One region of the Myceligenerans halotolerans genome, then DNA from elsewhere that is predicted to be linked to it. Evidence: predicted binding sites of a transcription regulator. Region 1 holds the regulator's gene; the other holds the start of a gene.
The links. Region 1 encodes LexA, which represses DNA repair genes until DNA is damaged. Its sites were predicted from a motif close to TCGAACANNTGTTCGA; they were not measured.

Region 1 (11,321 bases):
CACGGCCCGGCCGGGGTGACATGACCACGACCCGGTCCGACAGGTAGACCGCCTCCGCGATCGAATGGGTCACGAACACGACCGCCGCCCCCGTGGTGTCGCGGATCCGCAGCAGCTCGTCCTGCAGCCGCTCGCGCGTCATCTCGTCGAGCGCCCCGAACGGCTCGTCCATCAGCAGCAGCCGGGGGCTGCGGGCCAGTGCCCGTGCGATCGCCACGCGCTGCTGCATCCCGCCCGAGAGCTGGTGGGGCCGGTGACCGGCGAAGTCCGCGAGCCCGACCAGCGCGAGCAGCTCGGCCGCCCGCTCGGCCCGGGCCGCCCGGTCACCCCGGGACCTGCCGTGCAGCTGCATCGGCAGCTCCACGTTGGCCCGTACCGAGCGCCACGGCAGGAGCCCTGCCTGCTGGAACGCGATCCCGTAGTCCTGGTCCTTGCGCGCCCGGCCGGCGGGCTTGCCGAACACGGTCACGCTGCCCGACGTCGGGGCGTCCAGGTCCGCGATCAGCCGCAGGAGTGTCGACTTGCCGCACCCCGACGGACCGATCAGGGACACCAGCTCACCCTCGCCGACCGTCAGGTCGACGCCGGCCAGCGCCACCGTCCCCGTACCGGTTCCCGCGTCGCCGAACACCCGGCCCGCGCCGGTCACGACCACCGCACTCATCGTTCCTCCTCCGTCCGGTACCGGCGCAGGGCCAGGGCGATCAGCGCCACCAGCCCCGTCGCCGCGAGCCCCACGACCACCGCGCCCGCGATGGGCGACCACTGCTTGGCCGGGTCGGCGCTGGCCGAGGCGCCGAACTCGACGATCATCCGGCCGAGCCCGCCGCGCAGGCCCGTGGACACCTCCGCGACCACCGTCCCGACCACCGCGTTCGCGGCGGCCAGTCGCAGCGCGGGCAGCAGGAACGAAACCGACGACGGCGCCCGGAGCCGCCAGAACGTCGTCCACCAGCCGACGCCGTAGGCGCGGAACAGGTCGAGGTGGACGCCGTCGGCGGCCGCGTCCGGGGCCGTGAACCCCCGCAGCGCCCCGACCGACACCGGGAAGAACGCCAGGTATGACGCGATCACCGCCACCGACATCCAGTCCTGCCAGTCCAGCGCTCCGATCTCGAGCTGCGCGCCCCACCGCTTGACCAGGGGCGCGATGGCGATCAGCGGCACGGTCTGGCTCAGCACCACCCAGGGCAGCAGGCCCGCGCGCGCCGGCACGAACCGCGCCATGAGCATCGCGACGAGCAGGCCGAGCACCACGCCGGCCACCCACCCGGCGGCCGAGACGCCGAGCGTGAATCCCGCACCCTGGAGCGTCGCCAGCCACAGCGGCGGCGCGTCGGGCGCGGAGGTCAGCGGTTCGGCGGCCCGGGCGGCCATGTCCCAGAGGTGCGGCATCGCCACGTCCGTGGTGCGAGGCAGGATCCGGGTCTCGCCGAGCACCCACCCGTCGTCGGGCATCAGGGCCTTGTACGCCTCCCAGGCGACCCCGAGGCCGACGACGCCGGACACCCCGGCGACCACCGCACGCGCGCCCCTCACCGCGTCCCCGGCGTGCCCAGCGCGGGGATGATCGTCTCGCCGTAGGCCCGCAGGGTCTCCTCCTGGCCGTCGTGCTGCAGGTAGATCGCGAACTGGTCGCAGCCCAGGGCCTCCAGCTCGCGTAGGCGCGCGATATGTTCCTCGGGCGTGCCGACCAGGCAGAACCGGTCCACCACCTCGTCGGGCACGAACTCCGTGTGGCTGTTGCCCGCCCGGCCGTGCTCGGCGTAGTCGTAGCCGGTGCGGCCCTCGATGTAGTCGGTCAGCGCCTGCGGAACACCCGACGCCGCCCCGTAGCGCGACACGATGTCGGCGACGTGGTTGCCGACCATGCCGCCGAACCAGCGCACCTGGTCGCGCATGTGCGCCATACCCGACGCGGACCCGTCCCCCACATAGGCCGGTGCCGCCACGCAGAACTTCACCGCGTCGGGATCCCGGCCGGCGGCCGCGGCGGCGTCCCGGACGGCACCGATCATCCACGCCGCGATGGCAGGGTCGGCGAGCTGCAGGATGTAGCCGTCCCCCACCTCGCCCGTCAGCGCGAGCGCCTTGGGCCCGTACGCGGCCACCCAGACGTCCAGCTCCGAGCCCTTCGACCACGGGAAACGGACCGGCCGGCCGTTCACCTCCGCCTCGCCCGAGTTGCCCAGGGCCCGGATCACCTCCACGGACTCACGCAGTGTCGCGAGGTTCGCCGGGCGCCCGTTCTGCGTCCGTACCGCCGAGTCGCCGCGCCCGATCCCGCAGATCGTCCGGTTGCCGAACATGTCGTTCAGCGTGGCGAACATCGACGCGATCACCGTCCAGTCGCGCGTGGCCGGGTTGGTGACCATCGGCCCCACCACCACGCGCCGGGTCGCCGCCAGGACCGCCGAGTAGACCACGAACGGCTCCTGCCACAGCAGGTGCGAGTCGAACGTCCACACATGGTCGAATCCCTGGTCCTCCGCCTGGACCGCCAGGTCCACCACCCGCGATGCCGGCGGGTCGTTCTGCAGCACGATTCCGAAGTCCACTTGCTCTGCTCTCTTCCGCCGTCTCCGGCTGTCGTGTCAGACGAGGTACTGGCTCAGCCCGCGCTTCACGAACCGGCCGTGACCGGCCCGGCCGTGGAAGCCGTCGTCGTCCACCACCACCTGTCCGCGGGAGAGGACGACGTCGACGTGCCCGTCGATCTCGAAGCCCTCCCACGCGGAGTGGTCCATGTTCATGTGGTGCATGGCGGCGCCGATCCGGGTGCTGCCCGCGGGGTCGTAGACGACGACGTCGGCGTCGGCGCCGGGCTGGATCACGCCCTTGGCGCCGTACATCCCGAACATGCGCGCCGGGGTGACGCAGGCGAGTTCGACCCAGCGCTCCAGGGTCAGCCGGCCGGTCACCACACCCTGGTAGAGCAGGTCCATGCGGTGCTCCACCGAGCCGATCCCGTTCGGGATCGCCCGGAAGTCGCCCCGCCCCAGCTCCTTCTGGTCCGTCATGCAGAACGGGCAGTGGTCGGTGGACACCACCTGCAGGTCGTTGGTGCGCAGCGCCTGCCACATGGCGTCCTGATGGCCCTCCGCACGCGCGCGCAGCGGCGTGGAGCACACCCACTTGGCGCCCTCGAAGGCGCCCCACTCGTCGCTGCGCGCACCGAGCTGGTCCTCCAGCGACAGGTACAGGTACTGCGGGCAGGTCTCGCCGAACACGTTCTTGCCGGCGTCGCGTGCGGCGGCGAGCTGGGCCACTGCCTGCTTGGCCGACACGTGCACCACGTACAGGGGCGCCCCGGTGAGGTCCGCGAGCATGATGGCGCGGTGCGTGGCCTCCTCCTCGAGCTGCCAGGGGCGGGCGATCCCGTGGTAGTACGGGTCGGTCTTCCCCTGGTCGACGAGCTGGCCGGCGAGCACGTCGATCGCCGGGCCGTTCTCCGCGTGCATCATCGTGAGCAGGCCCTCGTCGCGGGCCACCTGCATGGCGCGCAGGATCTGGGCGTCGTCCGCGTAGAAGACGCCGGGGTAGGCCATGAACATCTTGTAGCTGGTGACGCCCTCGTCCACGAGGGTGCGCATCGCTGCCAGGGAGTCGTCGTCCACCCCGCCGACGATCTGGTGGAAGGAGTAGTCGACGGCGCAGTTGCCCGCGGCACGCTTGTGCCACGACTCCAGGCCGTCCTGCACCCGCTCACCCTGCCGCTGCACCGCGAAGTCGACGATCGTGGTCGTGCCGCCGTGGGCCGCGGCGATGGTGCCGGTCTCGAACGTGTCGCTGGCGGCGGTGCCGCCGAACGGCAACTCCATGTGCGTGTGCGCGTCGATGCCGCCGGGCACCACGTACTTGCCGGTCGCGTCGATCACCCGGTCCGCGGTGGCAGCCAGGTCCGCCCCCAGGGCGATGCTGCCGGGGGCGACGACGGCCGCCACCGTCTCGCCGTCGATCAGCACGTCGGCCTGGACCGTGCCCGTCGCGTTCACCACTGTTCCGCCGGTGATGAGTATCGTCATCGTGCCTCCAGATCGGTCTGCGGGTTCCGTCCGCGGGTCGCTGCGCGCACGGGCTACGGCGCCGTGATGGCGGTGTAGGCGTCCGGGCGGCGGTCGCGGAAGAACTGCCATCGCTCGCGGACCTCGCGCACCTGGTCCAGGTCGAGATCACGGACGACCAGCTCGTCATGGGTCGCCGAGGCGACGTCGCCCACGTAGTTCCCGTCCGGCCCGACGGCGTAGGACGAGCCGTAGAAGTCCACGGCCTCCTCGCCGTACTCGTTGTCCTCGAGGCCCACCCGGTTGTTCGCCACGACGAAGTAGCCGTTGGCGACCGCGGCCGCCGGCTGCTCGATCTCCCAGAGGCGGTTGGACAGCCCCGGCTTGGTCGCGTTGGGGTTGAAGACGATCTGCGCGCCGTTCAGCGCGAGCTCCCGCCAGCCCTCGGGGAAGTGCCGGTCGTAGCAGATGTAGACGCCGATCTTCCCGACCGCGGTGTCGAACACCGGGAAGCCCAGGTTGCCGGGCCGGAAGTAGAACTTCTCCCAGAACTTGTCGAGGTTCGGGATGTGGTGCTTGCGGTAACTACCGAGCACGGTGCCGTCGGCGTCGACCACCACGGCCGTGTTGTACAGGACGCCGGGCTGGTCCTCCTCGTAGACCGGCAGCACCATGACGAGGCCCAGCTCGGCCGCGAGCGCTGCGAACCTCTCGACGGTGGGTCCGGGGATCGGCTCGGCGTACCGGTAGTACGCGGGGTCCTCGGTGATGCCGAAGTAGGGGCCGTAGAACAGCTCCTGGAAGGCGATCACCTGTGCGCCCCGGTCGGCCGCCTCACGGGCCCAGGCCTCGTGCAGGGTGATCATGGACTCTTTGTCGCCGGTCCAGCGGGCCTGGGTGAAAGCTACTCGGACAGTGGTCACGCGAACTCCTTGCCTTGACAGGAGGCCCAGCCAAGTAGGAGTTGGTTTCGCCCGGCACACCCTCCGGGTTTCCAGGTTGTGACAATTGTTTCAGCGGGCGACATCGCTGGCACGGGCGTTCGGGCGCCCGGGGCCGACGGCGCCCTCCGGTGGCCGGGGCATGTGCCGGCCACCGCGACCATCCGATGTAGAGATACGACGAGCGCGTCGGGCTCAGCGATCAGCTCGGGGTCGAGTCCCGCCAGAACGACGAAGGCCGCCGACCAGGTCAGACACCCGGTCGGCGGCCTCGATCGATCAGCCTCAGCCGCTCTTGCGGCGGAACATCTTTTGCACAGGCCCCGTGGTCTCCGGGCCGTGCACCGCTCCGGTGTTCCGCTCGGCGTCTTCCGTGCGGTGGCTCGCGTTCTTCTTGCGCTCCAGCGCCTCGCGGAACTTCGCCTTCGCGTCCTCGCTCGGTGCCGTGCTGCGATCGTTGCTCTCGGACGTCACACCGACCACCTCCTCGTCGTCTCAGGATCCCTGGCCGGGTCCGTGCGACCAGCGTCTCCCGGACGACCGCGATGCGCCAGCCCTTTTCCGGGCTCTCCCCATTCCTCGTGCACCCGCTCCCCCTTGGAACGTGCCGCGTGCTCCCGCCGCCCGGCGGCGCCCGTCACACCCGCTCGGCAGGGGACGCGTCGCTCGCCTCATCCTCCCCCGGTTCGTGCGCGGGGACCGCCTCCGCGTCCTTGCGCAGGTCGGTGATCGCCACCTCGAAATCCTCCAGCGACGAGAAGTCCTGGTAGACGCTGGCGAAACGCAGGTACGCCACGACGTCCAGCTCCCGCAGCGGCCCCAGGATCGCCTTGCCGATCTCGTTCGCCTCGATCTCCGCGCTGCCGGTACTGCGCAGCGTCTCCTCGACACGCTGCGCGAGGAGCGCCAGATCGTCGTCGCTCACCGGGCGCGGCTGGCAGGCCTTGCGTACGCCCGTGGCGATCTTGTCCCGCACGAACGGCTCCGTCGCCCCGGACCGCTTGACGACGGTCAGGCTCGCCGTCTCGATGGTGGTGAAGCGCTTGTGGCACGCCGGGCACTCCCGCCGGCGGCGGATCGACGAACCGTCGTCCGACGTCCGCGAGTCCACCACGCGCGAGTCACCGTGACGACAGAACGGGCAGTGCATGCGGTCTCCTGCGGGCTCGGCCGGCGGCCGGGTACTCCCGGCCGGGACTTGACCGTATGCGGGCAAACCGCGCCCATGCAACACGACTGCAGCGATATGTCGAGAACGTTGCCGACTTCACGCCGGCCCGGGGGTCACCCGGCCGGGACGTAGAGGGTCTGCCCCACCGTCAGGCCCCCGGTCGGCAGGTCGTTCAGGTCCTGCAGCCGGCGCACGACGTCACGCACGTCCTGCCCGGGCTCCGCGATCGACGCGGCCAGCCCCCAGAGCGTCTCGCCGGGCTCCACGGCGTGGGACCGCACCTCGACGGGCGCCTCGGGCGAGCTCGCGACCGCCGTCGCACCCCACACCACCGGAGCCGCGAGGACCAGGGTGACGACGGCGACGGCGAACCTGCCTCGCGCGGTCAGCCGCAGCCCTTCGAGGCCGAGGCGGGCCGCGAGCGTACGACGCCCGCTGCCCGGAGGCTCACCGGCAGGATCCGCGTCCCGTCGAGGCGCGGCGGCCGGGCCTGCTGCCCCGGCGCCAGGACCGCCCGGTCCGGCGCCGACCGGGGCCACGCCGCGCGGGCGGGCGGGACCGGGAGCATCCGCCCGCACGGCGACCGCCTCGTCGAGCGGAGGCACCACCCGCAGATGGCATCTTTCCGCTCGGGATCGTGCGCTCCGAGACCTCCTGAGCCCCCGGAGCTCCACCGTGGTGGTGGTGCTCATGACCGCCTCCTGAGATAGCCTGTCGAACACGCGTTCGTCGGACAAGCGTACGACGAACACCCGTACCATTGTGTAGCACGCAACACCCTTCGTGTCGAGACACGCTCGAACATCCGTTTGAGATTCGCCCGGATCCGATCTAGAGTTGGCGCTATCAAACGACGAGGAGGGCCACAGCATGACGGGACGTGAGAGGACACCGGGCATGATGCCGGGAAGCCTGGGCAGTGTCGGCACCATCGCCCGGAACGACGAACCGCTCGATCTCGGCCCTGCCGCCGATCGTCTGACGCCTCGCCAGCGGAAGGTGCTGACCTGTATCCGGGAGTCGTTCGAGGCGCGCGGCTATCCGCCGTCGATGCGCGAGATCGGCGATTCCGTCGGCCTCGCGAGCCCGTCGAGCGTGAAGCACCAGCTCCAGGTCCTGGAGCGCAAGGGATTCCTCCGCCGGGACCCGAACCGCCCGCGCGCGATGGAGCTGGTCGATCCGGATTCGGGCGCGCGTCAGAACCCGCAGCAGGGCGAGGTGCACTGGGACGGGGCCGCCGAGCAGCCCGAGTCGGGTCCGCAGGCGTCGTACGTCCCGCTCGTGGGCCGGATCGCCGCAGGTGGCCCGATCCTCGCCGAACAGGCCGTCGAGGACATCTTCGCGCTCCCGCGCCAGGTGGTCGGCGACGGCGAGCTCTTCCTGCTCAAGGTCGCGGGCGACTCGATGGTCGATGCCGCCATCTGCGACGGCGACTGGGTCGTGGTGCGCCGGCAGAACGTCGCCGAGCAGGGCGAGATCGTCGCGGCCATGATCGACGGCGAGGCCACGGTCAAGACGTTCAAGCAGACCGACGGCCACGTCTGGCTCATTCCGCAGAACGCGGCCTACGAGCCCATCCCCGGCGACGAGGCCCAGATCCTCGGCCGCATCGTCGCGGTGCTGCGCAGCCTCTGACATCCTGCCGGGTCGGCACCCCACGTACCGACCCGGCAGCAGGTCACAGCCCGAACCGCCGCTGGATCTCGCGCACACGCTCGGCCGAGGCGCGCAGGTCGCGCAACTCGCCGTCGGACAAGGGCACCTCGATCGTCTCGGTCGCGCCGCGCCGGTCCACGAGCGACGGCACCGAGAGACACACGTCGCTGATCCCGTAGTAGTCGTCCAGGTACGAGGACACGGGCAGCACTCGATGCTCGTCCTTGAGAACGGCCTCGATGATTCGTGTTCCCGCCAGCCCGATCGCATAGTTCGTGGCGCCCTTGCCCTCGATGATGCGGTAGGCCGATTGCACGACGTCGGCCGCGATACGAGACCGGAGCTCCTCGTCCAGCGCGGGCCTCCCGGCCAGCCCGCTCCACTCCAGCAGCGGCACACCGGCGATCGACGCCGAACTCCACAGCGCGATCTCCGAGTCGCCGTGCTCCCCGGCGATGTAGGCATGGACGTTGCCGACCGCCACCCCCGACTGCCGTGCGATCGCTTCACGCAGACGCGAGGTGTCCAGCACCGTGCCGCTCCCGAACACCCGCTCGCGCGGGAGCCCCGAGACCTTCTGCGCGGCATAGGTGACGACGTCGACGGGGTTGGTCACCATCACGAAGATCGCATCGGGCGCCACGTCGACGAGCGCGGGCACGATCTGTCGCGTCAGGCTGACGGTCGACTCCGCCAGGTCGAGGCGCGTCTGGCCGTGCTTCTGTTTCGCCCCCGCGGTCACGACGACGTCGGCTCCCTCGCACACCGCGACGTCGTCGGACCCGACGATCTCCGCCTGCGGGACGAACATCTGGCCGTGCTGGAGGTCGAGGACCTCGGCGTCGACCTTCGCCCTGTTCACATCCATCAGCGCGACGGTGCGCGCCGTTCCGCGGGCGAGCGCGGCGTAGGCGAGGGTCGTCCCGACCGCTCCCGCGCCGACAACGGCCAGTTTCGTGGTCCTGGCGAACGCATGATGCGCCGCGGTGACATCGCCGACAGCGGTCACGGTTCCTCCCGATGGGTAGCGGTGGGCGGCCCGCACGGCGCGCCCACCCACGAGTTCTACGCGTCCGCGTCCAGCCGGGCCAGCGCCGCTCGGACGAGCGCCGGGTCCGTCGTCGGCCAGAAGGCGGGCATCGAGCGCACCAGGAACGACGCGTACCGGGCGGTCGCCAGGCGCGGGTCCAGGACGGCGACGACGCCGCGATCCTCCGTCCCGCGGATCAGGCGCCCGGCACCCTGCGCGAGCAGCAGTGCGGCGTGCGCCGCCGACACGGCCATGAAACCGTTCCCGCCGGCCTGCTCGATCGCGCGGGCACGGGCCGCCTTCACCGGGTCGTCCGGCCGGGGGAACGGGATCCGGTCGATGAGGACGAGCTGGCACGACGGGCCGGGCACGTCCACCCCCTGCCACAGCGACAGCGTGCCGAACAGGCAGGCGGACGGGTCCTCGGCGAACTCGCGCACCAGGGTGGGAAGCTGATCGTCCCCCTGCGCCAGGATCGGCAGATCGAGCCGTTCCCGCATCGCCTCGGCCGCGGCCGTCGCCGCACGACGGGACGAGAACAGCCCGAGCGTGCGACCGCCCGCGGCGGTGACGAGGTCGGCGATCTCGTCGAGCTGCGCGTCCGTGGTGGGCTCCCGGCCGGGCGCGGGCAGGTGCCGGGCGATGTAGCAGATGCCCTGCTTGCCGTAGTCGAACGGGCTGCCGACATCGATCCCCTGCCACGCGGCGGCCTCGCCGTCGCCGTCCGTCGCGTCGCCGGCGTCGCCACCACGACCCGCCGCGGCACCCGGCCCGAGCCCGAACGTGCTCGCGATCGGCTCGAACGTGCCGCCCAGGGCCAGGGTCGCGGACGTGAGCACACCGGTCGCCGCGCCGAGCAGGTTCGTCCGGATCAGCCCCGCGACGTGGAGCGGGGCGGCGTGGAGCCGGGAGACCGACTCCCCGAACCCGCCCCAGGCGTTGTCCGGGCGCGTCAGCCACAGCACGTCCGCGGCCGTGTCGTCCGCCGCCATCCGCTCGGCCACCTCGAAGAGCTGCAGCATGGCGCCCTGAGCCATCTTGATCCCGGGGTCGCCGTCGTTCCCCGCGGCGCCCGGGCCCTTCTCCTGCTTGTCCGGCTTGAGCTCGCTGAGGACCGCGCGCGCCGCGTCACGCACCCCGCCCACGGCGTCGCGCAGCTCCCCCTCCAGCCCTCGCGGGAAGCGGTCGCCCGGCGTCGTGACAAGGAGCGTGCCGAGTCCGGTGCCGGCGTCCTCCAGGACGGTGGTGTCGGCGCCGCCGTGCCGGCGCGCCAGGCGGGCGGCGTGCTCGACCGACGCCGCCGAGAGCTCTACCGTGGCCGACGCCGTGACGCGGTCGACCAGCTCGTGCGCCTCGTCGACCACGACGACGTCGTGCTCCGGCAGCACGTTCGGGTTCCCGGAGGCCGCGATGCCGAGCATGGCGTGGTTCGTCACCACGACATCGGCGTCGCGGGCCGCCGCGCGGGCCTGGTCGGGGAAGCACTCCGCGAGCATCGGGCACTTGCTGCCGAGACATTCCAGGGCGGTCACCGACACCTGCCGCCACGCCTTGTCCGGTACGCCCGGCACCAGGTCGTCCCGGTCGCCGGTGTCCGTCTCCCCGGCCCAGGCGTGCAGACGGCGGACATGATCGGCGAGCGAGGCGGCGTCGTCGCGCCCCCGGCGACCCCGGGCCGGACCGCCCGCGCCGCCGCCGCGTGTGCTCGGCGGCTCGGGAGCCGCGTGATCCTCCGCGCCCGCCAGGTCGAACAACGTCGTGTCGTCACCGGGATAGCCGCCGCCGACCTTGTGCTTGCACAGGTAGTTGTGCCAGCCCTTGAGCAGGGCGATCCGCGGCGTCCGCGCCAGCCGCGGGGCCACGGTCTCGGCCACGAGCGGCAGGTCGCGCGTGATCACCTGCCGCTGCAGGGCCAGCGTGGCGGTGGAGACGACGACCCGGTCCCCGGACGACACCGCGTGCCGCACCGCCGGGACCAGGTAGCCGAGCGACTTCCCGGTGCCGGTGCCGGCCTGGACCAGCAGGTGCTCGCCGGACTCGATCGCCTCGGTCACGGCCCGGGCCATGTGGTGCTGTCCCTCGCGCCGACCGCCGCCGAGCGCACCGACGGCAAGGTCGAGAAGATCGTCGACCTCGGGAACGTCGGTACTGGTGGCGGGCGCGTCAGCGGGGATGGTCACGGCATCGATCGTACGACCAGCCACTGACAGTGGTCTCCCGGGCCCTCGGGACCGCTCCGAACGTCAGGACGCCGCGCGCGCCGCCCGGTGCAGTTCGGTGGCGAGCTGCTCGTCCACGCGCCCGCGCACCAGGGTGCCCGTGGCCACGTGCTCGGTGTGGTCGATGTCTCCGTGCTCGTGCACGCGGTGCACGAGGTCCCCGCGTGAGTACGGGATCACGACGTCGACCTCGACGCCGGGACGGGGCAGCTCGGCCGCGATGCGGGCGCGGAGCTCGGCGATCCCCTCGCCGGAGTGGGCGCTGACCACTGCCGTGTTCCGCTCGCGGCGCTGGATCCG
Region 2 (11,321 bases), on a different contig from region 1:
GACGGGCTGCGCGAGTCCGTGGAGATCCGGCGGCGGCTCACGCTGCGTCGTCCCGGGGAGCACGAGCAGTACCTCGCCTTCGCGCTGTCGAACCTCAGCGACGCGGCGGCGCAGCTCGACCGGCCGGCCGAGGCGGTCGCGGCGGCGCGGGAGGCCCTGTCGATCCGGCGCCGGTTCGCGCGGCAGGACCCGGTCGGGATGCGGTGGCTGGTCGCGTGGTCGCTGGCGGGCCTCGGGTCGCTGCTGTCGGAGCAGGGCCGCGCGGCCGAGGCCGCGGGCCTGGAGGAGGAGTCCGTGAGGATCCGCCGTGAGCTGGCCGAGGAGACACCGCAGCGCTACCGCGACATGCTCGCGACGTCGTGCTCCAACCTGGCGGTCACCTACGCGCGGCTCGGCCGGTTCGCCGAGGCGCTGCCGCTGGAGGAGGAGGCGGTGGCCATCCGCCGCGAGCTGGCGGCCCGGCTGCCCGGCCGGTACGAGGAGGATCTGGCCCGCTCGCTGTCGCGCCTGGGCGTGCGGCTGACCGAGGCGGGCCGGCCGCTCGACGCCGTCGCCCCGGCGACGGAGGCCGTGAGCATGCTGCGCGACCTCGCGCGCTCGAAGCGCCCGCACCACCAGGACAGCCTCGCCGTCGCCCTGACGAATCTCGCCACGGTGCTGCGTAGCCTCGGTCGCGCCGAGGCCGCCACCGCCGCGGTGCAGGAGGCGTTCGCGCTGCGCGACGAGAGCGTCGAACTCGTCGCGCGGGAGCGGAGGCTGCGCGGCTCGCCGACGGGGGCCGTGGACGTCCTGGTGGACATCGAGGAGGGCGGGGCTCCGACGTCGTCATAGGATCGACTCCCGTGACACGCACACTTACCGTCGGAGTCCTCGCCCTGCAGGGCGACGTCCGAGAGCATGCCGCGGCGCTCGGGAGCGTGGGCGTCCGCGCGATCCCGGTGCGCCGCACCTCCGAGCTGGAGGCGGTCGACGGGCTGGTGATCCCGGGCGGGGAGTCGACCACCATCGACAAGCTCCTGCACGTGTTCGGCCTGGCCGAGCCGCTGCGCGCGATGATCAAGGAAGGCCTGCCCGTGTACGGCTCGTGCGCGGGAATGATCCTGCTCGCGGACCGCATCACGTCGGGCACCGCCGACCAGCAGACGCTCGGCGGCATGGACGTCGTGGTGCGGCGCAACGCCTTCGGGCGGCAGGTCGACTCGTTCGAGACCGACCTGGAGATGGGCGGCGTCCCCGGCGGCCCCGTGCGTACCGCCTTCATCCGTGCGCCCTGGATCGAGGAGGCCGGCGACGACGTCGAGGTGCTCGCCCGGATCCCCGGGACCGACACGTCGGGCCGCGAGGTGGCGGCCGCCGGTAAGATCGTCGCAGCACGGCAGGGCCCGCTGCTCGCCACCGCCTTCCATCCGGAGATCACGGGGGACGCGCGCGTGCACGGACTGTTCGCCCGCATCATCGAAGATTCGCGAAGGAGTTAACGGGTACATGTCAGGTCACTCCAAGTGGGCCACGACCAAGCACAAGAAGGCGGCGATCGACGCCAAGCGCGGCAAGCTGTTCGCGAAGCTCATCAAGAACATCGAGGTCGCGGCGCGTACCGGTGGTGGTGACCTCGCCGGCAACCCGACACTGTTCGACGCCGTCCAGAAGGCGAAGAAGTCCTCGGTCCCGAACGACAACATCGATCGCGCGGTCAAGCGCGGCTCCGGCGAGGGCGCCGACGCCGTCGACTACCAGACGATCATGTACGAGGGCTACGGCAACAACGGCATCGCCGTGCTGGTCGAGTGCCTCACCGACAACAAGAACCGTGCCGCGGCCGAGGTGCGCACCGCGTTCAACCGCAACGGCGGCTCGCTCGCCGACCCGGGCTCGGTGTCCTACCTGTTCTCGCGCAAGGGCCTGGTCGTCGTGCCGAAGTCCGACGGCGTGGGGGAGGACGAGGTCATGATGGCCGCGCTCGACGCCGGTGCCGAGGAGGTCACCGACCTCGGTGAGGTCATCGAGGTCATGTCCGAGGCCACGGACCTGGTCCCCGTGCGCAAGGCCATCCAGGACGCCGGAATCGACTACGACTCCGCCGACGTCGTATTCCACCCGTCGATGCAGGTCGAGGTCGACGTCGAGGGCGCGAAGAAGATCACCCGCCTCATCGACGCCCTCGAGGACAGCGACGACGTACAGAACGTCTACGCGAACTTCGACGCGAGCGACGAGGTCATGGAAGCACTCGACGCCGAGGAGTGACGACCTCACCCCGCTGCCGGGCCACCCGTGTGGGGTGCCTGGCAGCGGGACTCGCCTCACATCGTATGAAGCGCGCTCGACGGTCCCGTGGGGCCGCCGTCGCTCGACGCGAGGTCACGGAAGCAACCTCCGGCGTGCGTGCCGGGGGCAGCGGTGTTCGTGTGAGATCGTGAGGCGTGCGCGTTCTCGGAGTCGATCCTGGCCTGACCAGGTGCGGAGTCGGCGTCGTCGACTCCCTGCCCGGGCGCCGGGCGCAGATGGCCGGCGTGGGCGTCATCCGGTCCGACGCCGACCTGTCGGTGGACCTGCGTCTCCTGCGGATCGCCGAGGGCCTCGACGAGTGGATCGAGGCACACGTGCCCGACGTCGTCGCCGTCGAACGGGTCTTCGCACAGCACAACGTCGCCTCCGTGACGGGCACCGCCCAGGTGGCGGGCATCGCGATGCTCGCCGCCGCCCGCCGCGGCATCCCCGTGGCCCTGCACACCCCGAGCGAGGTCAAGGCCGCCGTGACAGGCTCCGGCCGCGCCGACAAGGCGCAGGTCACGAAGATGATCAGCCGCATCCTGCGGCTCGACGACCCCCCGAAACCCGCCGACGCCGCGGACGCACTGGCGCTCGCGGTCTGCCATCTGTGGCGCCCGGCGGGCGCGCTGCAAGGGGGAGAGCGGCATGAGCTGACCTCCGCCCAGCGCGCCTGGGCGGCCGCGGAGGCGGCGGCACGCCGCAAGGGCTGACACGCTGCCGTCCTGAGGACGCGCCTCCCCGTTCCGGGTGGGCTTCCGCCCGTCCCTGCGCGTCGCCTTCGCCGGGGCCGGCGGTCACGCTAGGATCGCACGGACGTTCGAGGGGAACGCCGGCCCCGGCGAGCCCGACCACCGCAGCCGCCGGAAGGAGCACCCGTGATCGCCTCGCTGACGGGAACCGTGCAGCACGTGACACTGGACCGCGCCGTGGTCGACGTCGGCGGCGTCGGCTATCTGGTGCACGCCACGCCCGGCACCCTCGCCGCCCTGCGGGTCGGAGCGGAGGCCCGGGTCGCCACCAGCATGGTCGTCCGAGAGGACTCGATGACCCTGTACGGCTTCGCCGACGCCGACGAGCGTGATGTCTTCGAGATCGTGCAGACCGTCAGCGGCGTCGGGCCGCGCCTGGCGCTCGCGATGCTCGCCGTGTACCCGCCCGAGGGGCTGCGTCGCGCCGTGGCTGCCGAGGACACGGCGGCGCTGACCCGCGTGCCCGGCATCGGCAAGAAGGGCGCGCAGCGCATCCTCCTGGAACTCGGCGACCGACTCGGCCCGCCGTCCGCCGTCGCCGGACGGGTGCCCGACGACGGCCCGGGGCCGACGGGCGCATTCGTGACCGACCCCGGGACCGAGCAGGTCGTCGAGGCGCTCGCGGGCCTGGGCTGGCCGGTGAAGTCGGCGGAGGACGCGGTGGCGAAGGTGCTCGCCGAGGCCGGGGAGGACGCCGTCGCGCCGGCGGACGTGGCCACCACGCTGCGGGCGGCGCTGCGCGTCCTCGGGGGCGCTCGTGGCTGAGGAGGCGACCACCGGGGCGGGCGCGTTCACCACGGAGGACGGCCCTCCGCGGCTCGTCGGCACGGCGTCCGACGACGTCGAGCGGGCGGCCGAGGCGGCGCTGCGCCCCAAGCGGCTGGAGGAGTTCGTGGGCCAGCCCGTCGTGCGCGAGCAGCTCTCGCTCATGCTGCGGGCGGCCGTCGCCCGGGGGAGCGCGCCGGACCACGTGCTCCTGTCCGGGCCACCGGGGCTGGGCAAGACCACTCTGGCGATGATCATCGCGGCCGAGATCGGCGCCAACCTGCGCATCACGTCCGGGCCGGCGATCCAGCACGCGGGAGACCTCGCGGCCGTGCTCTCCTCCCTGGAGGAGGGCGAGGTGCTGTTCATCGACGAGATCCACCGCCTCGCCCGGCCCGCGGAGGAACTGCTGTACTCCGCGATGGAGGACTTCCGGGTCGACATCATCGTCGGCAAGGGGCCGGGCGCGTCCGCGATCCCGCTCGCGCTGCCGCCGTTCACAGTCGTCGGGGCGACCACGCGGTCCGGTCTGCTGCCCGCGCCGCTGCGGGACCGGTTCGGGTTCACCGGGCACATGGACTTCTACTCGCCGGCCGAGCTGGAGCAGGTCATCCTCCGTTCGTCCGGCCTGCTCGGGACCGGCGTCGGGCGCGACGCCGCCGCGGAGATCGCCGGGCGCTCGCGTGGCACGCCCCGGGTCGCGAACCGCCTGCTCCGCCGCGTGCGGGACTGGGCGCAGGTGCGCGGCGACGGCACGCTGGACCTGCACGCGGCGAAGTCCGCGCTGCGGGTGTACCAGGTCGACGCGATCGGGCTGGACCGGCTGGACCGGTCGGTGCTGACGGCGCTGTGCACGCGGTTCGGCGGCGGCCCTGTCGGCCTCACGACGCTTGCGGCGACCGTCGGGGAGGAGTCGGACACCGTCGAGACGGTCGCGGAGCCCTACCTGGTGCGCGAGGGTCTCATCGCCCGCACGCCCCGGGGCCGGGTGGCCACTCTCGCGGCCTGGGAGCACCTGGGGCTGACGCCTCCGCACGCCTCGGGAGCCCCGGCGCAGCAGGGCGGCGAGGCGCCGTCCACAAGGGCGACGACGGACACGCTCTTCGACGCATAGACTGGGTCGGCACCCCTGACACCGACCTTGACTGGACAGACGTGGACATCACCTTCCTTATTCTCATCATCGCGCTCGCGGCGATGCTCTTCTTCACCACGAGCCGCAGCCGCAAGCAGCAGCGGGCCGCTGCCCAGTTCCGTGAGAGCCTGCAGCCCGGTATCGAGGTCATGACCCAGTCCGGCATGGTCGGCGTCGTCGTCGCCGTCGACACGGACCGGCAGCTCGTGCGGATCGAGTCCTCGGACGGCCACGTGACCGACTGGGTCATGCCCGCGGTCAAGGAGATCCCGGCCCAGTTCGCGACGCCGGTCCCGGAGGACTCGGACGACACGGACGAGTCCGAGGTCAGCGAGCAAGAAGGTTCGGGCAGTACCATCGGGCCCGACGTGATCGACGTCCCGGACGACATCTCCGGTCTGGACTCCGCCCAGCGCGAGTACCGCGACCAGCAGGCGCGCAAGGACGACGACACCGACGGCAAGTGACGACCGCGTCGCTGGGGGTGTGAGCCTGCGGCGGCGTCGAACCCGTGCCGCCGCAGCGGCGCGCAACCGAGAAGAGACGACAAGTTGGCGACTGACAACCGGCGCTCACGGCCGGTCCGGACGATCGTCCTGATGACGATCTTCACGATGCTCCTGCCCCTCGCGGTGCTCGTGGCCGGATCGCAGTTCGACGCGCGCTCCGAAGACAATCCCGGCGGGGCGAGCTTCGCCCCGGCACTCGCCCTCGACCTGCAGGGCGGTACCCAGATCGTGCTGCAGGCCGTCACGAGCGACGGTTCGGACATCACCCCCGAGGCCATGGAAGAGGCCGTTGGGGTGATCCGCCAGCGCGTGGACGCGAACGGTGTCACCGAGGCGGACATCGCGGTGCAGGGTGACCGGCAGATCATCGTCGAGATCCCCGGCAAGGTGGACGACGAGACGATCGCGCTGATCTCCAAGGCGGCGCAGATGAAGTTCCGACCGGTGCTGACGGTCGCGTCGCCCTTCGCGACGGCCGATCCCGCCGCGGAGGGAGAGTCCGGCGACGAGGCCGACTCCGAGAACGCGGACAGCGAAGGCGAGAACGCGAACGGCGAGGATTCTGCCACCGAGGACGAGGAAGGCAACGCCGCCGCCTCGGACGAGGAGCTGCTGGAGCAGATCAAGCAGGAGCAGGCGGACCTCGACCCGACCGACCCGAGCGATCTGGCCCAGATCACGCCCGCCGTCCAGGAGCTCGCGGACCGGACCGACTGCACCGACCCGGAGAACCTCGAGGGCGGGGGCGGCGACGACCCGAACCTGCCGCTGGTCACCTGTGACCAGGCCGGGGCCGCCAAGTACATCCTCGGGCCCGTCGAGGTCGCCGGCACCGAGCTGACCTCGGCGTCGTCGGGTCTCGGCGTCGGGGCGAACGGCGTGCAGACCGGCGAGTGGGTCGTGAACCTGGCGTTCAACGACGAGGGCACCACGGCGTTCCGCGAGACCACCGAGCGCCTGCAGGGCCTCGAGTCGCCGCGGAACCAGTTCGCGATCACGCTCGACGGCCTCGTGGTCTCGGCTCCTTCGCTGAGCCCGGGCGTCATCATCACGAACGGCCAGGCGGAGATCTCCGGCACCTTCACCCGTGATTCCGCCGCCACCCTGGCGAACCAGCTCAGCTTCGGCTCGCTGCCCCTGACGTTCGACGTGCAGTCGCGGAACAACGTCTCGGCGACGCTGGGTGAGGAGCAGCTGCAGCGTGGCCTGTTCGCCGGACTGATCGGCCTCATCCTCGTGGTCGTGTACTCGCTGTTCCAGTACCGGACGCTCGGCGCCCTGACGGTCGCCTCGCTGGTCGTGGCCGGTGTCATGACCTACGTCGTGATCGCCCTGCTGTCGTGGGGGATGGGCTACCGGTTGTCCCTGCCCGGTGTGGCGGGCCTGATCGTCGCGATCGGCTTCACCGCGGACTCGTTCATCGTGTACTTCGAACGTATCCGGGACGAGCTCCGCGACGGGCGCTCCCTGCGCCTCGCGGTGCAGCGCGGCTGGGTCCGCGCCCGCCGCACGATCTACGCCGCGAAGTCCGTGAGCCTGCTCTCCGCGATCATCCTGTACTTCATGACGGTCGGCGGGGTGCGCGGCTTCGCGTTCACGCTGGGGCTCACCACGGTGATCGACATCCTGGTCGTCATCTGGTTCACCCACCCGATGATGGAGTTGATCGCGAAGGTCTCGTTCTTCCGCGACGGTCACAAGTGGTCCGGCCTGTCGCCGGACCGGTTGCAGCTGTCGTCCGGCCCCCGCTACAAGGGCGCCGGCCGGGTCGAGTGGGAGCCCGGCACCACGCAGACGCCGCCGGACGCCGTCGAGGAGGAGCCCGAGCCCGCCGAGCGGACGCCCGCGTACGCTGGCGCGCAGCCGCAGAGCGTCCCGAGCGGCGCCGGCACGGCGGCCCCCGTCCGGACGGCGGAAGGCCGCAGGATGACGATCGCCGAGCGGCGGGCCGCGGAGCGCAAGGCCGCCTCTGAGGCCGCGAAGAACGAGGAGCAGCTCTGATGGCGTTCAACTTCGCCCAGTGGGGCAACGACCTGTACACGGGCCAGCGGTCCTACCCGATCATGCAGAAGCGCCGGGTCTGGTTCTCGATCGTCGCGCTGTTCTCGGTGGCGTCGATCGCGATCATCGCGCTGCAGGGGCTCAACCTCGGCATCGACTTCCGCGGCGGCTCCGAGTTCACCGTCTCCAATGCGGCCAGCACCGAGGAGGACCCGGGGATCGACGCCGTGCACTCGGTAGCACCCAACCAGGAGGTGCTGGTCACCCAGGTCGGTGACGGAGCGGTCCGCGTGCAGACGGCCGAGCTCACGGACGAGTCCGAGCTCAACGCGGTCCGCGATGCGCTGGCCGACGCCTACGGCGTCTCCGCCGAGCAGGTGACGACCTCCTTTATCGGCCCCACCTGGGGCGAGAGCGTCTCGCAGAAGGCGCTGTACGGCACGCTCGTGTTCGTGGGCGCGGTGGTCGTCTTCATGGCGCTGTACTTCCGGGCGTGGCGGATGGCCATGGCCGGCGTCGTCGCGGTCCTCCTGGACCTGCTGGTGTCGGCGGGCGTGTACGCGGCGATCGGCTGGGAGGTCACGCCGTCGACCATCATCGGCTTCCTGACGATCCTCGGCTTCTCGCTCTACGACAAGGTCGTGGTGTTCGACAAGGTCCGGGAGAACACCGCCACGGTGCTGGAGCAGACGCGCAGCACGTACGCCGAACGGGCCAACCTCGCGGTGAACCAGACGTTCGTGCGCTCGATCAACACCTCGGTGGTGGCGCTCCTGCCGGTGGCGGGCATCCTCTTCGTGGGTGCCTTCCTGCTCGGCGCGGGCACGCTGAAGGACCTGTCGCTGTCGCTGTTCGTCGGCATCGCCGTGGGCGCCGCGTCGTCGATCTTCCTCGCCCCGCCGCTGGACGTGCTGTTCCGGGAGAGCGAGCCGAAGATCAAGGAGCACACGGCCAAGGTGCTGGCCGCCCGTGACGAGCTGGCGAGCGACGGCGCGTCGGAGGCCGCCCTGGCCGCCGCCGCGGCGGGCACGTCCCAGCTGATCCCGGGAGGCCACCAGGGGCAGCGGGCGCAGCCGCGCCGCAAGGGCCGCTGAGCACGATCTCGCGGCAGACCCGACCCCCGAGGGCATGCGCCCTCGGGGGTCGGGTCGTTCCAGTGGCTGTGCCGTTCCGGTGGCGAATGCTTCAGGAGGCGGACCCTCCCGGCGGGCCGAGCGCGCCGGGAGGGTCCCACGTCGCATGCCGGACTGCTCGCGTGGCCCTGTCGTACCCGCCCGGTAGGCTCACGTCCCGTGACCGACGACATCGCTCTCTCCGCACTCTCCGGTCTTTCACCGGAGCGTGCGGCGCGTGTGCGCTCCCTGATCCGAGACGTTCCCGACTACCCGGCCGAGGGCATCCTCTTCCGTGACATCATGCCGCTGCTGGCGGACGCGTCCGGGCTGGCCGACGTCGTCGACGGATTTGCTGTCGCGGTCGCGGGGCTCGGGCAGGTCGACCTGGTAGCCGGTATGGAGGCGCGGGGGTTCCTGTTCGGGGCCCCGCTCGCCACGAAGCTCGGCGTCGGCTTCCTGCCCCTGCGCAAGGCGGGCAAGCTCCCGCCCCCGGTCGAGCGGGTCGACTACGACCTGGAGTACGGCTCGGCGTCGATCGAGCTGCGGTCGGGAACACTTCAGGCGGGTTCCCGTGTTCTTCTCGTAGACGATGTCCTGGCTACCGGCGGCACGGCCGCCGCCGCCGCGGATCTCGTACGGCGCGGCGGCGGAGTGGTCGCCGGACTGGCCTTTCTGCTCGAGCTCGCCGCGCTTCACGGCCGTGAGAGGCTCGACGGTCACGAAGTGACTACTCTCCTGCGAGTCGGACCCGCGCAGGAATGAGGTGAAGGCCCGGGTCAGACCACACGGCCGTTAGACTGAGCCATCTTACCGGCGCAAAGGAGGCATGCACATGGCCGAGAACGACGCCTCGCCCGCGCCGGCCTCCACGCCGACCACGGCACCTGGCCTGCGTCACCGCCTGGCCCGGTTCGGAGCGCGTGCCGGCTCCACGACGCCCGCCGCCATCGAGCCCCTGCTGCAGGTGATCCGCAGCAACCACCCGCGGTCCGACCTGGCGCTCATCGAGCGCGCCTACGTCACCGCGGAGCAGGCGCACCGCGGCCAGATGCGCAAGAGCGGCGATCCGTACATCACGCATCCCGTGGCGGTCTCCACGATCCTGGCCGAGCTCGGTTTCGAGGGCACCACCATCGCGGCGGCGCTCCTGCACGACACGGTCGAGGACACGGACTACGCCCTCGATCAGCTCCGCGCCGACTTCGGTGACGACGTCGCGCTGCTCGTGGACGGCGTGACCAAGCTCGACAAGGTGAAGTACGGCGACGCCGCGCAGGCCGAGACCGTGCGCAAGATGGTCGTGGCGATGGCCAAGGACATCCGCGTGCTGGTCATCAAGCTGTCCGACCGCCTGCACAACGCGCGCACCTGGAAGTACGTGCCCGCGCACAAGGCGGAGAAGAAGGCCCGCGAGACGCTCGAGATCTATGCCCCGCTGGCGCACCGCCTCGGGATGAACACGATCAAGTGGGAGCTGGAGGATCTCTCCTTCCAGAACCTGTACCCCAAGGTCTACGACGAGATCGTGCACCTGGTCTCCGAACGCGCCCCGGCCCGCGAGGAGTACCTGAGCGTGGTCAGGGGGCAGATCGAGTCGGACCTGCGCTCGGCGAAGATCAAGGCGTCGGTGATGGGCCGCCCGAAGCACTACTACTCGATCTACCAGAAGATGATCGTCCGCGGCCACGACTTCACGGAGATCTACGACCTGGTGGGCACGCGCATCCTGGTGGACACGGTGCGCGACTGCTACGCGGCGCTCGGCGCCATGCACGCGCGATGGAACCCGGTTCCCGGCCGGTTCAAGGACTACATCGCGATGCCGAAGTTCAACATGTACCAGTCGCTGCACACGACGGTGATCGGCCCGGGTGGCAAGCCCGTGGAGATCCAGATCCGGACGCACGACATGCACCGCCGTGCGGAGTACGGCGTGGCCGCGCACTGGAAGTACAAGGACCGCAACGGCGGCGGCCAGCAGGCCAAGGAGGACACCCACGCCCAGGACATGGCGTGGCTACGCCAGCTCGTGGACTGGCAGAAGGAGACGGCGGACCCGTCGGAGTTCCTCGACTCGCTGCGCTTCGAGATCGGCGGCGACGAGGTCTACGTCTTCACGCCCAAGGGTGACGTGATGCCGCTCCCGGCCGGCGCCACCCCCGTGGACTTCGCCTACGCCGTGCATACCGAGGTGGGGCACCGGACCATGGGCGCCCGCGTGAACGGACGCCTGGTCCCGCTGGACTCCACGCTCGAGAACGGCGACGTCGTCGCGGTCCTCACCTCGAAGTCCGAGACGGCCGGGCCGAGCCACGACTGGCTGGCGTTCGTGAAGTCCCCGCGTGCCCGCAACAAGATCCGCGCCTGGTTCACCAAGGAGCGCCGCGAGGAGGCGATCGAGACCGGCAAGGAGTCGATCGCGAAGGCGATGCGCAAGCAGGGCCTGCCGATCCAGCGACTCATGACGCACGAGACGCTCGTCGGGCTCGCGGACGAGATGCGCTACCCCGACGTGTCCGCCCTGTACGCGGCGGTGGGCGAGGGGCACGTGTCCGCGGCGCACGTCGTGGAGAAGCTGGTCAAGGCCCTCGGCGGGGACGAGGGCGCCACCGAGGACGTGGCCGAGGCTGCGCGGCCGGGTGCGGGCAACCGCGCGCCGCGGCGGGTCCGCACCGGCGACCCGGGCGTCGTGCTGAAGGGCTCGGACACCACGGACGTGTGGGTCAAGCTCGCCAAGTGCTGTACCCCGGTGCCGGGCGACGAGATCGTCGGG

Region 2: a site for LexA is predicted at 3,080-3,095, ahead of ruvA (Holliday junction branch migration protein RuvA). Genes of this name have one in related genera too.

The regions. Positions count from the first base shown of each region.
Region 1 covers NZ_BAAGRL010000002.1:122,692-134,012, reverse strand. Annotated here, with positions in the region: gene ACYVK5_RS00660 (ABC transporter ATP-binding protein) at 1-664, opposite strand, end outside; gene ACYVK5_RS00655 (ABC transporter permease) at 661-1,539, opposite strand; gene ACYVK5_RS00650 (TIGR03842 family LLM class F420-dependent oxidoreductase) at 1,536-2,558, opposite strand; gene hydA (dihydropyrimidinase) at 2,595-4,025, opposite strand; gene ACYVK5_RS00640 (nitrilase-related carbon-nitrogen hydrolase) at 4,079-4,927, opposite strand; gene ACYVK5_RS00635 (DUF5302 domain-containing protein) at 5,231-5,419, opposite strand; gene nrdR (transcriptional regulator NrdR) at 5,583-6,095, opposite strand; gene ACYVK5_RS00625 (LysM peptidoglycan-binding domain-containing protein) at 6,230-6,808, opposite strand; gene lexA (transcriptional repressor LexA) at 6,987-7,751, shown strand; gene ACYVK5_RS00615 (L-lactate dehydrogenase) at 7,795-8,781, opposite strand; gene ACYVK5_RS00610 (ATP-dependent DNA helicase) at 8,838-10,982, opposite strand; gene hflX (GTPase HflX) at 11,046-11,321, opposite strand, start outside.
Region 2 covers NZ_BAAGRL010000027.1:76,422-87,742, forward strand. Annotated here, with positions in the region: gene ACYVK5_RS18270 (tetratricopeptide repeat protein) at 1-831, shown strand, start outside; gene pdxT (pyridoxal 5'-phosphate synthase glutaminase subunit PdxT) at 843-1,478, shown strand; gene ACYVK5_RS18280 (YebC/PmpR family DNA-binding transcriptional regulator) at 1,486-2,247, shown strand; gene ruvC (crossover junction endodeoxyribonuclease RuvC) at 2,424-2,984, shown strand; gene ruvA (Holliday junction branch migration protein RuvA) at 3,150-3,788, shown strand; gene ruvB (Holliday junction branch migration DNA helicase RuvB) at 3,781-4,902, shown strand; gene yajC (preprotein translocase subunit YajC) at 4,944-5,390, shown strand; gene secD (protein translocase subunit SecD) at 5,523-7,433, shown strand; gene secF (protein translocase subunit SecF) at 7,433-8,527, shown strand; gene ACYVK5_RS18315 (adenine phosphoribosyltransferase) at 8,726-9,310, shown strand; gene ACYVK5_RS18320 (RelA/SpoT family protein) at 9,381-11,321, shown strand, end outside.